One region of the Vallitalea longa genome, then DNA from elsewhere that is predicted to be linked to it. Evidence: riboswitches for the same ligand, from Rfam matches in the RefSeq annotation. Region 1 holds a riboswitch; each other region holds the start of a gene.
The links. A riboswitch is a leader RNA that binds a small molecule or an ion and turns the genes downstream of it on or off. The one in region 1 is predicted to bind cobalamin.
Positions count from the first base shown of each region.

Region 2: it holds a riboswitch for cobalamin, as region 1 does, so the genes downstream of both, QMG30_RS02490 (DUF4430 domain-containing protein) here and QMG30_RS22950 (cobyric acid synthase) in region 1, are expected to answer to the same signal.
Region 3: it holds a riboswitch for cobalamin, as region 1 does, so the genes downstream of both, QMG30_RS19075 (ABC transporter substrate-binding protein) here and QMG30_RS22950 (cobyric acid synthase) in region 1, are expected to answer to the same signal.

Region 1 is NZ_BRLB01000025.1:38,623-42,927, reverse strand. It holds gene cbiB (adenosylcobinamide-phosphate synthase CbiB) at 1-497, opposite strand, end outside; gene QMG30_RS22950 (cobyric acid synthase) at 628-2,115, opposite strand; cobalamin riboswitch at 2,284-2,452, opposite strand; gene QMG30_RS22945 (prolyl oligopeptidase family serine peptidase) at 2,764-4,176, shown strand.
Region 2 is NZ_BRLB01000001.1:579,284-583,588, forward strand. It holds gene QMG30_RS02490 (DUF4430 domain-containing protein) at 1-1,814, opposite strand, end outside; cobalamin riboswitch at 1,969-2,156, opposite strand; gene QMG30_RS02495 (MFS transporter) at 2,301-3,524, opposite strand; gene QMG30_RS02500 (helix-turn-helix domain-containing protein) at 3,843-4,305, shown strand, end outside.
Region 3 is NZ_BRLB01000015.1:100,009-104,313, forward strand. It holds gene QMG30_RS19070 (hypothetical protein) at 1-1,260, opposite strand, end outside; cobalamin riboswitch at 1,454-1,655, shown strand; gene QMG30_RS19075 (ABC transporter substrate-binding protein) at 1,860-2,960, shown strand; gene QMG30_RS19080 (FecCD family ABC transporter permease) at 2,957-3,967, shown strand; gene QMG30_RS19085 (ABC transporter ATP-binding protein) at 3,954-4,305, shown strand, end outside.

The DNA of each region.
Region 1 (4,305 bases):
ATAAATCCAATAGCTATAAACATTAATGGAGCAAGTACTCCATCTACAGTATTTTCTGCTGCTGTTTCGATTGCTCCTCTTATAATTTCTTCTTTAGTTAAATTGTTAGTATCTCTTCCAACTAAATAAGATAACTGTTTTCTAGATAATTCCAAATCATCCTTTTCTATTGCTTTATATACTTTTAATACTTCATCTTTTAAACATTTAGCAGCCAAAGCAGTATATAATAAATAGGTAGTTACTATATCTTGTATGTATGGATGAATTTTAGAACATACGAATAGCACTAGGGTTATAGAAAAAAATGTTATTCCGACTGTCGTAATTAGAAGTACGAAACCTCCAATCTTCAAAGGTATTCTACTCTTTCTTATTGTCTTTTCTAATCTACTGATTAATTTTCCTATATATATAATAGGATGTGGTATATTAACAGGGTCGCCAAATATTCTATCTAGTAATATGGCTATACATAATATTATTATGGGTTTCAATTATAGCACCTCTAATTTTTTATTATATTTCAGTAAGCAGGGCAAAATATTATAATCATGCCTTCTCCATAGAAATGATATGTCTACGTGATTATAATACTTTACCCTTATTAATAATTATAAAGTTGAGTTATCTATTATAAATAATATCTTTTATTTTATCTATATCCATATGATCTCTTACTAGTTTTGCTAATTTATCGTACTCAATGTCTTTTAGCTTAGCGTAATCAATGTTACTATCAATGTCCAATCCTTTTTTATTCTTTATATTATCAAGGATCAGTTTTCTTAACTCATCGTTGTCGAATATTCCATGAAGATATGTTCCCATTACATTTTTCTTGGCGTTCATTGCACCGTCTATTCGTCCATCTTGTAATTTAATAAGTGGTAAACTATCACCCATCAACTCGGTTTTACCCATATGTATTTCATATCCACTAACTTGTAGATTATAGGATTTTTCTGCAAAAGGAATATCTTCTATTATATTTCCAGTTATTTGGGTAGTTTGTTTGCTATCTTCCATTTCCGTAATAATTTCTAACAAACCTAATCCGTTAATACTTGACATTGAAGTTTCTACACCTTTTTCGTCTTCAATGGTTTCACCTAATATTTGATACCCTCCGCATATACCAATAATTGGGACATCATTCCTATGAGCTCTATATATACCTGCCTTCAGTGATGAATTGTGTATATATTCCATATCTTTTATGGTATTTTTACTGCCTGGAATAATCAGAAGGTCAATTCCTTCGTAATCTTTATTTTCTTTTATGTACCTTACAGATACATTATCTTCTAATTCAAATACTGTGAAATCAGTAAAATTGGACATATGTGGTAACCGCAGTACCCCTATAATGATATCTGCCTCTTCTTTCATATCAAATCTTTCAGTAACACTATCTTCATCATCTATTTTTAGTGATTCATAAGGGATAACCCCCAAACATGGTATTTGCAATTTTTCATAGAACATATCTATACCAGGTTGAAGTATCTTGACGTCACCTCTGAATTTATTTATGACATACCCTTTTATTCGCTTTCTTTCTTCAGGTTCCAGAAGCATAACTGTTCCATAGATTGAAGCAAAAACTCCTCCTTTATCAATATCTCCTATTAAGACAACAGGAGCATCAACCATCTCAGCCATTCCCATATTAACGATATCATTTTCTCTGAGATTAATTTCCGCTGGACTTCCTGCTCCTTCTATTACTATAACCTCATGTTTGGATTGTAACTTATTATAAGATTCCATTATGTGCTGTTTTAGTCCTGCCTTTGTACCGAAATAATCTTTGGCACACATATTCTTATATATCTTACCATTTAGAATTACTTGACTTCCTACATCACTTGTAGGTTTCAATAAAATCGGATTCATTTCAACTTGTGGTTTAATACGTGCGGCTTCAGCTTGTACAACTTGAGCTCTGCCCATCTCTTTTCCATCTTCTGTTATAAAAGAGTTAAGCGCCATATTCTGAGATTTAAATGGAGCTACACTAATTCCATCATCATTTAGAATTCTACATAAAGCAGCAGTCAATATGCTTTTACCCACAGTTGAAGCAGTTCCCTGAAACATAATATTATTCATTATTATTCACTCCATTTTTTCATTATTTTACATAACTACTTAGGTTATCATTAACATATTCGATTATAAAAACTTAAGATTTTTGGGGATATCGTTTGAAGAAATGTCATAGAATAATTGAAATATACATTAAAACAAACCCATATCTCCACACGCAATCTGGATTTAATATTCAAGTAATCAGTGCTAAGTATCCTGACTTATACATATAACCCAATGTAATGTCTTCCCAAACTATTAAGTCCAGTGACCTCTATTACATTAGTAGTAAATTACAGTAGCGGTGGCTGTACTGGATTTTCACCAGTTTCCTTAAAACACAACTTACTTTTGCAAATAATACACTATAACATAGTAGTATTATTTGCATATATTAAATTTTTACATGAATTCATTATATTCTATACCAAAGATAAAATCAATATCTTGACTATATTTAGTTTATATATTATAATTATTGTAATTTAGATATTTGTCTAATAATCTAATTATTATAGTAACCTATTAATATCAACTGGACTTTACCACTTCAATATTCTATGTGAGTAAGCTTATGAAAGGCTTAACGCTTTACCCACATTAAATTAAAGATAGTCTAAGCCAAGTCATCAATAATAAAATGACTTCATAAGAAAGGAAGGATTTATTATGAAAAAGCTTATATTAATTACACTAATCATTTTACTTACATTTTCAGGATGCAATAATTACTCAAAATCTGATGAACCCATCACAGATAGCAATCAATCAGAATCCACAGAAAATGGCACCTCACCAGAACAAGAAAAATCAAATGATACTGATAATAAGTATGAAAAAACAGCTATAGATTTATTCAACTTATATATAAACAAAGACTTTAAATCCATAATTGATGATACTAATTTTTCTAAAGAATTACAAAATCAATTAAGTGAAGATAATTTAGCAAAAGCAGATACCCAAATTACTGGTTTGGTTGGAGATTTTGAAAAGATTTTATCCACTAACTCAATTACTCAGGATAAAAATACAACAGTAACCATAATAAGTAAATGTAGCAAATCCAATCTCATGTGTATTGTCATGTTTGATGAAAACGAATCCATACTAGGCTTTAATTTATTACCAACCTCTGAAGGAGCTGACCTAGACGTTTCTCTCCCTGAAAATGCAGAAGAAATACCCGTTGAATTTGGTGCAGATGAATACAAATTATCTGGTTTATTGACTGTTCCAAAAGGCAAAGATGAGTACCCGATAGTTATTCTTGTACAAGGTTCCGGACCAAGTGATAAAGATGAGACTATCGGACCAAATAAACCTTTTAGAGACATAGCATATTCACTTGTAAGTAATGGCATTGGAGTTCTCAGATATGATAAAAGGACTTACACTCATAGGAATAAAATAATCGCTAATCAAGATCAATTAACTGTATATGATGAAACCATAGATGATGTAGTCTATGCATATGATTATCTTGTTGACAATAAAGATATCACTGCTAAAGGTATATATATTATAGGACATAGTCTGGGAGGATATTTAATGCCTCGTATAGCTAATGAACTTCCTGATGCAAATGGATACATCTTCCTTGCAGGTTCTGCTAGGCCATTAGAAGATTTATTAGTTTATCAGATTCCTTATCTAGCTAACTTGGATAATATTGTTACTGATGAAGAGCAACAACAAATTGATTATTATAAAAATGTTTATGATCGTGTAAAATCACTTGACGAATCAAGTACTTATACCGCAAAAGATTTAGGAGGCACAGGTAAAAAATATTGGTTGGACCTAAAAGATTATCGACCTACAGTAATGGCACAAGAAATTACTAAACCAATGTTATTCTTGCAAGGGAAAAGAGATTACCAAGTTACTCTAGATGATTTCAATCTATGGAAAGAAAGCTTAGAATCCAAGGATACCGTTACATTCAAATTATATGATGGGCTTAATCATCTATTTATGAAAGGTGAAGGCACTCCTTCTCCAACTGAATATTCCATAGCTTCTAACGTAGATAAACAAGTTACTGATGATATAGCTGAATTTATTTTATCAAATCAATGAATCCAATAGTATAACCGTCAATACATCAATAACTAACAAAATCTAATTGGATCAAGCTAACCAAGCAATTAAGCTACTATGTATAAAAAGGTAAAGACAAATATTTTCATAATATAATATTTGCCTTTA
Region 2 (4,305 bases), on a different contig from region 1:
TCACTGATAGCATCTTCAAGCACTTGGAAAGATCCAACAGTATAATCATCCTTAGAGTATTTTTCTGCTTCTGTGATTTTATGTTTTAATACATCTACTAGAGGTTCTTCCAACGCACCCCAATTCGTAGTATATCTTAATCTGATAACATCTCCATCTTCAGGGAAATACGCTGATACACCAACGTTAGGCAATTCACCGTTTACATAATACATCCACCCTGAACCATTACCATGGTCAAATTCTCCATCTCCATCTATTGATACAATATAACGACTTCCGTATTTATCATTATATGTACACTTCATAGATAAGCCTTTTTCATCTACAAGCCTTTTCAATACATCAAATACATTATCTTTTTCATATAAATCTACGGATGTTCGACTTACTGTATCACCTTTACCTATTATTCTCTTTTCAATAGATAATTGAACTGTTCCTACTGAACTGAAATCGACATCAGACATATCGTATAATGTATTTTTGCCTTCTACTAATCTATCATAAGCAACTAATGCATATAGTCCTTGATCAGTAGCCATACCATCAACATTCTCGTCAAGAACATGTTTAAATCCACCAGTAGAATCTATGTATGTAAGTAAAGCAGTTATTAAACTATTATCATTTTTGACGAATCTACTATCAGTATGAGGATTGATACCAAGTGAAGTCAATGCAACTATGATCTGTGATATTGTCTCTGATGGTTTAGTCAATTCACTACCAACAAATGAGATTTCATATTTTCCATCACTGCCCTGTAGCTTAGATAATTTATCAACAGCTTTATCTATAGCAGCTTTCACATCTTCATTACTATCATAATAAGGTGCTAGAGCTTGAATAGTCATTGCAGTAGTATCTACATCTAATGTATCACCACTTAATGCAAATCCTCCATCTTTGATTTGATAGTCATTAAGTATTCTATTTATTATCTTTTCTCTTGTTATGCCAGTTTCACTTTTATAATCTTTCGCATCTATAGCCAATAATGCAAAACTTAGTTCATTGACACCTTGTCTATGTCCTAATTCTCCATCTGGTTTTATCTCTGGGAAATTCTCAGCCTTATTAAATATATAGTCTAGTAAATTAATACCATCTACATTTGCTGGATTTTTTCCAATTGAAGAAAGGGCTAAGCAGACTCTCTCAACATCTGTGACTTTATCATCCCATCTTCTTTTATCTTTGATACTTTCTTCTTTTACTCTACCTACAACTTTATCATAATAAGTTTCATAATACTTTTCTGGTATTTCTAATCCTGACCTTGCTAGAGAAAATACTGTCCAATCTCCTCCAATAGTAGCAACTCCTGGTTCACCTACCGCATCCAATTGATACTTGACTGCTTGCTTAATGGCCTCATCAACTTTTTCATCTATACTTATAACTTCTTGATGCTGGTTAACTATCAAAGTGTTACTTAAAGTAACTGGATTATGCATATTATCCCATGCGAAAGCCTTGATTTTATATTCGCCATCAGCAGGAATTGGTATACAAGTACCCCAATTCTTATCACTGTTTGCCTTGATTTCATCATTAACATAGTTATATGTAATCATTTTGTTAGTGTTATTCTCGTAAAGTCCAACAATCAAATTGGCTTGTAACGTTTCATTAGTTGTATTTACTACACTAAAGTTAAACATTGCATCTTGATTGTTATCAAAATTTTCTACACTTGCTAGTGTAATATCAAGGGTTCCCCTCTCCTGTGCGTATATAGGTGTAATGCATGATACAATCATTAAGATTGAAAATAAAATTGGTAATACTTTTGTTTTGATCCTTTTCATATTATCCTCCAAAAATTATATTTGGATAGTTAATAATAATTGATATCAAAAAAAGCTATCTCCATATGAGATAGCTTAATTATATAATCAACACATTATTATAAGCATTATAAAAGTTTTAACAGCTTTTACAATTAACCTCCTATCCCAAAGGTTTGTAATAAGATAATTGGCAGGTCTCCTGACTCATGACTTAACCTTAGCTTCTCCTTCTCAAACCTATGGTTCAATGGTTATAAAAGCCTTGTATTCATTTACAGTAATGGGTGTTGTGCTAGAATCTCACTAGCTTCCCTTTTAACAACTAAAATTAATTAGCTGACCAAATATCAATCTTCAATTGTTACTCAATTATAACAGCCTATAATTATCATTTCAATACCCTATAGTACTAATAATAAAAAATTACAAAAAACATTATAATATTAATAAATTCTAATAATTAGTTAATTAAATTAACCTACAACTGAATTTCATTTCATTCTATCATTTCTCGAATATATACTCTTTATCATTTTTTCTACTATATGCTTTTATCAACAAATTCAATATATTAGGAATGAGTATTATGATTATGCATATAAACAAAGTCAACATAAAATGCTCTTTCAGTACAGCTCCCAATATACCTAAAGAGATAGTTATCCCTCCATAAGTAATAAATAAAAATGTGCCACTTACCCTACCAACAAATGCTTCGTCCACCAAAACCATATAGCTACCTTCTGTATAAGTTTGTAAGAATATACTAACTCCCCCTACAATACCAGTGGCAACAAGAGCCACATAGAAATTAGGTGCTAACATAAGTATTATGAATCCAAATACGAAAACAATTGCACCATAAGCCATATATTTATTACTATATTCTTTTGTTTTTATTATACCATTAAGCCATGCTCCAATTATTGATCCTACCCCAATGCTTGCAAATATGAATCCTGTACCCTCTTCTCCATAATTAAATCTGCCTAAAGCAATAATAGCTGGCAAGATATTAAGTATTCCTCCTGCAACAGTATAAAACATCTTATACAAAGCGATTTCTTTTAATGTACCATTTGAAAATATATATTTAAATCCTTCTTTTTGTAGATTTATAAAACTAATTTTTTCCTCTTTTTCTACAACTACAGAAGTTTTATTATTATATCTGATCAATAGCACGAATATCATAGCTACTACGAATGAAGCTGAATTAACTATAACTACTGTATAGAAACCCAAGTAAGCCAATATCATTCCACCACACATAGAACCGAAAATGACAGTAAGTTCATAATACATTCTAAGTCTTGAAATAACTTTTCTAAGTTCAACTCCTTTAAATAACTTTTGAATGATGACATTTTTAGAAATAGTATGTAAAGCACCACATATTGAATTCATGAAGGCAACTACATATACAATATATAATGTATCTGATGATTTAAAAAACAAAACAAACAATATACTAACAGCTCTCACTGCATCCATTAATATTAATGTTTTTTTTGCATTAAAACGATCACTAATACCTCCACCCACGAATGAAAAAATAGCAGAAGGAAGCAAACTGAAAATTAATGTAAAAGACAAAGCTAAAGATGACTGGGTAATAATATATACCATAGCACTTAAAGCCGCTGTGTAAAACCAATTTCCTAGATCAGAAATTATTTGAGCCAATACTAGATATCTAAAACCATTTTTATTTATTTTTGTTGACATAAAACTCCTCCTATAATTACTACTAAATATTATATTATTTGACACTACAATTTATGGATATTCTATTTTCGCTTTACACTAATAAATATTAATTACTCAACTTTCCCATTTCAATATTATATGGGAGTAAGCCAATAATCTACAATAATAATTCAGCTGCATGCAAAATGCTTCTTGGCAGATTGTTTTTATTACTTGTAGTATTATTTTTACTGATATATAATAATTATAATTAATATATTATCTAGTAGTCTAATTATATCATCATAGCCCATAAACATTAAAGAGTATGATATTTCTCAATATAGGAGTGAAATAATGAATTTGTATAGATTTGGAAAAGAATTTAGTGAAATAAGACGTTCTAATAATATCTCTCAACAAAGATTAGCTGATACTATACAATGTAGCCGTAAATATATTAGTCTAATCGAAACAGGAAAAGTAGCTCCATCAACTAATATGATAGTTGAAATGTCTAAAATACTAGGTAACGACATAATAGATTTATTAAAATTTTCTGACTATGATGATCCTGATTTTATGATATCAACTAAAAAGAAAGTAAGTTTATTAATAAATTCATGTGATTATACTGGTCTCAACGACCAACTGACTATAATGGAACATCATACCGATTTTCAAACCCCGCAAAACGAGCAGTATATATTATATCTAAAATCAATATGTGAAATGGAGATAAATCACGATTATTATAAATCAATAGACCTTATCAAAGAATCTTTATTCCTTAAAAAAAATGATGATTTATTATTGTTTT
Region 3 (4,305 bases), on a different contig from region 1:
CTCATTCAAACGTTCAACAATCTCTATTGAATCCAAATCCAGTGACCTCAACTGTAAATATTGCATGGTTACTTCTTTTATAGTAATTGGATATGGTGGTAAATCAAATGATATTCTATCTAATTGAAACTTTTCACCTATCAGATTGTAATAATAATTAACATGGTAATGGTATGTATAGCTATCTGATCTACTTTTTTTATATCCATCATATTGACCATCCTGGTTTTCATCAACTAAAACATCCTCACCATCCCCAGAAGGGCAAACACAGCAATCTATCTTATAAATCTTATCATCTTTTAATCCATAAAGGACAAATCCTTGTATATTTACACCGTTTGTTAATCCACAATATAAATATTTATTGGGAAGGTTATCTAGTTTTACCAGATTAATATTATTAATAGAATACCCTGTACTAACATAATCACCCTCTAATTCCTTGACATTTCCTTCTTTCAATCTCAAAACATATACTTCAGAAAAATATTCATAACTCAAATCGTTATTTATTAGACTTGTTCCGATTATGAATTCCGATACCCCATCAACATCCATATCCTCTTCCTTGAAATATACTATTTGTGTATCACTATCTTTTTTATTAATGTATTCTATAATTTCTTCTGGTATAGCATCATATGCTCTTTTATTCTTACTATCCTCTTCTTGATCCTCATTATCTTTATTGTCTCCATTAACACTAATAACACGATTTCCAACCCATTCATCAATTGTTTTTGGTGGTTCATTACTAAATTTTTCATTATCTACATTGGAAAAATAACATATACCATCTTCTCCATCAATAGCTGTCATAAATTGATTCTTAATATCGTCAACCATGACGATAGCAGAATTTCCATATCCTTTTTTACCAAAAATACGGACTTTCATTCCAAGATTATCTTTATCTTCTATATCACGATAATACTGTGAAATATCAATGAATTCCTCATAATATTCTCCTACCAACTCTTTAAATATATCTTCTTGCTCATTTTTGTAACAAATCCCCACTGATTTAGCTGATGGTAAAGGTGTTTCTATAAGTTCAGCTAACTCTGTTCTATTATTTTTTGTATCCTCATTATCTGCTTCATCATTATCTTCATCAGGTAGTTCTTTTTGCTCAATTCCCAAATTAGCATTATTAATAATAGTTCTATTATTATTAGTATCATTCTTTGAATCACATCCTGATAAGACAGCTATACTAACTATTATCATAATAAGAATAAAATTTAATTTTTTCATTGTATATTCTCCTTATTCATGATATGCATTTTAATTTTTCAATAATCAAATAAAATTCAAGTCTATTTAAGTATACTATTCGAGATAATCATAGTCAAGTTTGGTAAATCAGATGATATATATAGTAAAATAATACATGTAGCGATATAATAACATTGACATTGTCACTAAACTATGTTACTATTTCTTTAAAATTCAATAGTTCTTTGAAGGTGCTTTTTTTATGTTATACATAATTAACTAAAAAAGATAATAGGGAATGAGGTGTGAGTCCTCTACAGCCCCCGCTACTGTAAGTAGGGATGAAATCTTAGATATATCACTGGGAAACTGGGAAGATTAAGAGAGTAAAATGAACTACAAGTCAGGAAACCTGCCTACAAAATTTATGTAACTAACTTCGGTGGGAAGATACGATTACATTAATTAATTAAATTATTATAAAAATTAGTTAATTTAATTTGTTAATATAACTTACAACGATTAGTTGTAAGTTTTTTTGTTTTGGGGTTATTTCATAAATAATGTACTCCTAAGAAGACCTATTAAATAAATCATAATTATTTCTTTATAATAAAATATTTAGGAGGATTTTAATAATGAAAAATATGAAACGATTAGCTGTTCTATTGATATTCATACTAACAGTAACTTCATTTACTGGATGCTCAAAAAAAGAGGATTCTTCCAAAACTACTGTTACTGATGAGGATAATACAGTTGATACCGATAAGAATAATAACAACGAAAAAGAATCTGACACTTCTGCTGACACAGATAAAGAAGCACAAAAAAATGATAGTGAAGAATTACCTGATTTCATAATTGAAGATACTGACACAACCATTACATACATCAATCCTATGGGTAATGAACAAACAGTAACTAAAAACCCAGAAAAAGTTGTTGTTCTTATGAACTCCATATTAGATATATGGTATCTATCAGGTGGAGAAGCCATTGCTAGAGTAAGTGGTTCAACTAATGTACCAGAAGCTGCAAAGGATATTGAAGACGTTGGAAAAGTTAATGCACCTAGCGTTGAAAAAATATTATCTCTAGAACCTGACTTAGTGATATTAAGTTCAGGAAGAAGTCAACATGTAGAAATGGAAGATATATTAAAAGATAATAACATTGAATATGCCTATGTTGACGTAAGCACGAATCCATATGATAGCTTTATCGATGTTTTGAGAATATTTACTAAGATAACAGGTAGAGATGACATCTACGAAACAGAAATCAAAGAATTAGAAGATAACGTAACTACAATATGCGATAAAGTCAAAGATGAAGAAAAACCTAATGTAGTAATATTATTCGGTTCATCAAAATATGTAAAAGCTCAACTTCCTAATGGATTAGTAGGAAATATGGTTGAAATGCTTGGAGCTAATAATATAATTACAGACGCACCTGTTAAAAACAGTTCGACTGTTGATTTTAGTTTAGAAAAAATATTAGAAGAAGATCCTGATGTAATATTAGTAGTTCCTATGGGTGATCTTGAAAAAGTTAAAACTCGTATGAAAGAAGATTTGGAATCCAATGACGCTTGGGGAACTCTTACTGCTGTCAAAGAAGGTAATATACATTATTTACCACCAGAATTATTCCACTACAAGCCTAATGCAAGATATCCTGAAGCATTTGAATATCTAGCTAAAATATTATATCCTCAGGTATTTGAAAAATGAAAAAGATAAATAATAGACATTCATTTAAGATCACCATAATATTAATATTAGTTATCATCACTATATTATCTTTCTTATTCAGCATAAGTCTAGGTGCTCTTAAAATATCTATTCCAGAGATTTTAAAAGCTATATTTATTGATCGTACAGGAGTTAACAGAAACATCATATGGAAAGTTAGAGTTCCAAGATCACTTGTAGCTGGGACTGTAGGTATATGTCTATCCTTGGCTGGAGGCATCTTACAAGGGGTCATGAGAAACCCCTTGGCCTCACCAAACACAATTGGTGTTTCCTCTGGTGCTGGGTTAGGTGCTATTTTCATACTTGTCATATTTCCTTCTTACGACTTTCTTGTTACACCCGTTGCTTTTGCTTTTGCATTATTAACTACTATGTTGATATATATCCTTTCATGGAAAAATGGAATCAAACCTCTAAGACTTATTCTGGCAGGTATAGCTGTATCGTCATTCCTAAGTGCTTGGATCAATGCTATTCTAATATTTTTTCCAGACAGGGTACAAAATGCTCTAGGATTCATGGTGGGCAGTTTAGCTGCTAAGACTTGGAAAGATTTTTATGCTCTATGGCCCTATGCTCTATTTGGATTGATTGTATCTATTCTATTATCCAAGAAATTGAACATACTCATGCTCGGTGACGAAATAGCTACAGGACTCGGAATAAAAATAGAAAGATTAAGAAAAATATTTATTGCATTAGCTTCACTACTTGCAGCAAGCGCAGCGAGTAATGTTGGACTATTAGGATTTGTTGGATTAATTGTACCCCACATAACAAGACTAATTATAGGTTCTGATTATAAGTATCTATTTCCAGCAAGTGCTTTACTTGGAGCATCTCTATTGATGATATGTGATACGATAGCTAGAATTGTAATGGATCCTATAGAAATACCTGTGGGTATTGTAATGTCAATGCTAGGCGCACCATTTTTTATATTCTTATTGAGAGGCGGGCTCAAAAATCGTGTTAAGAACTAATTCAATAACAATCAATTATGGAAAAAACAATATAATAAAAGACCTTTCTCTTAACATAAAAAAAGGTTCAATAAATACTATGATAGGCACTAATGGTTGTGGAAAGTCAACCATATTAAAAGCTTTATCCAGAAATTTGAAACCTCAATATGGTGATGTGTATCTTAATGGAAAATCAATCTTTCAAATGGATACTAAGCTATTAGCGAAAGATATGTCCATACTGCCTCAATCTCCTACTGCACCAGATGATTTCACCGTATTTGATTTAGTAAGCTACGGAAGATATCCTCACCTAGATTGGACTGCTAAACTTCATAAAGAAGATTATGATATTA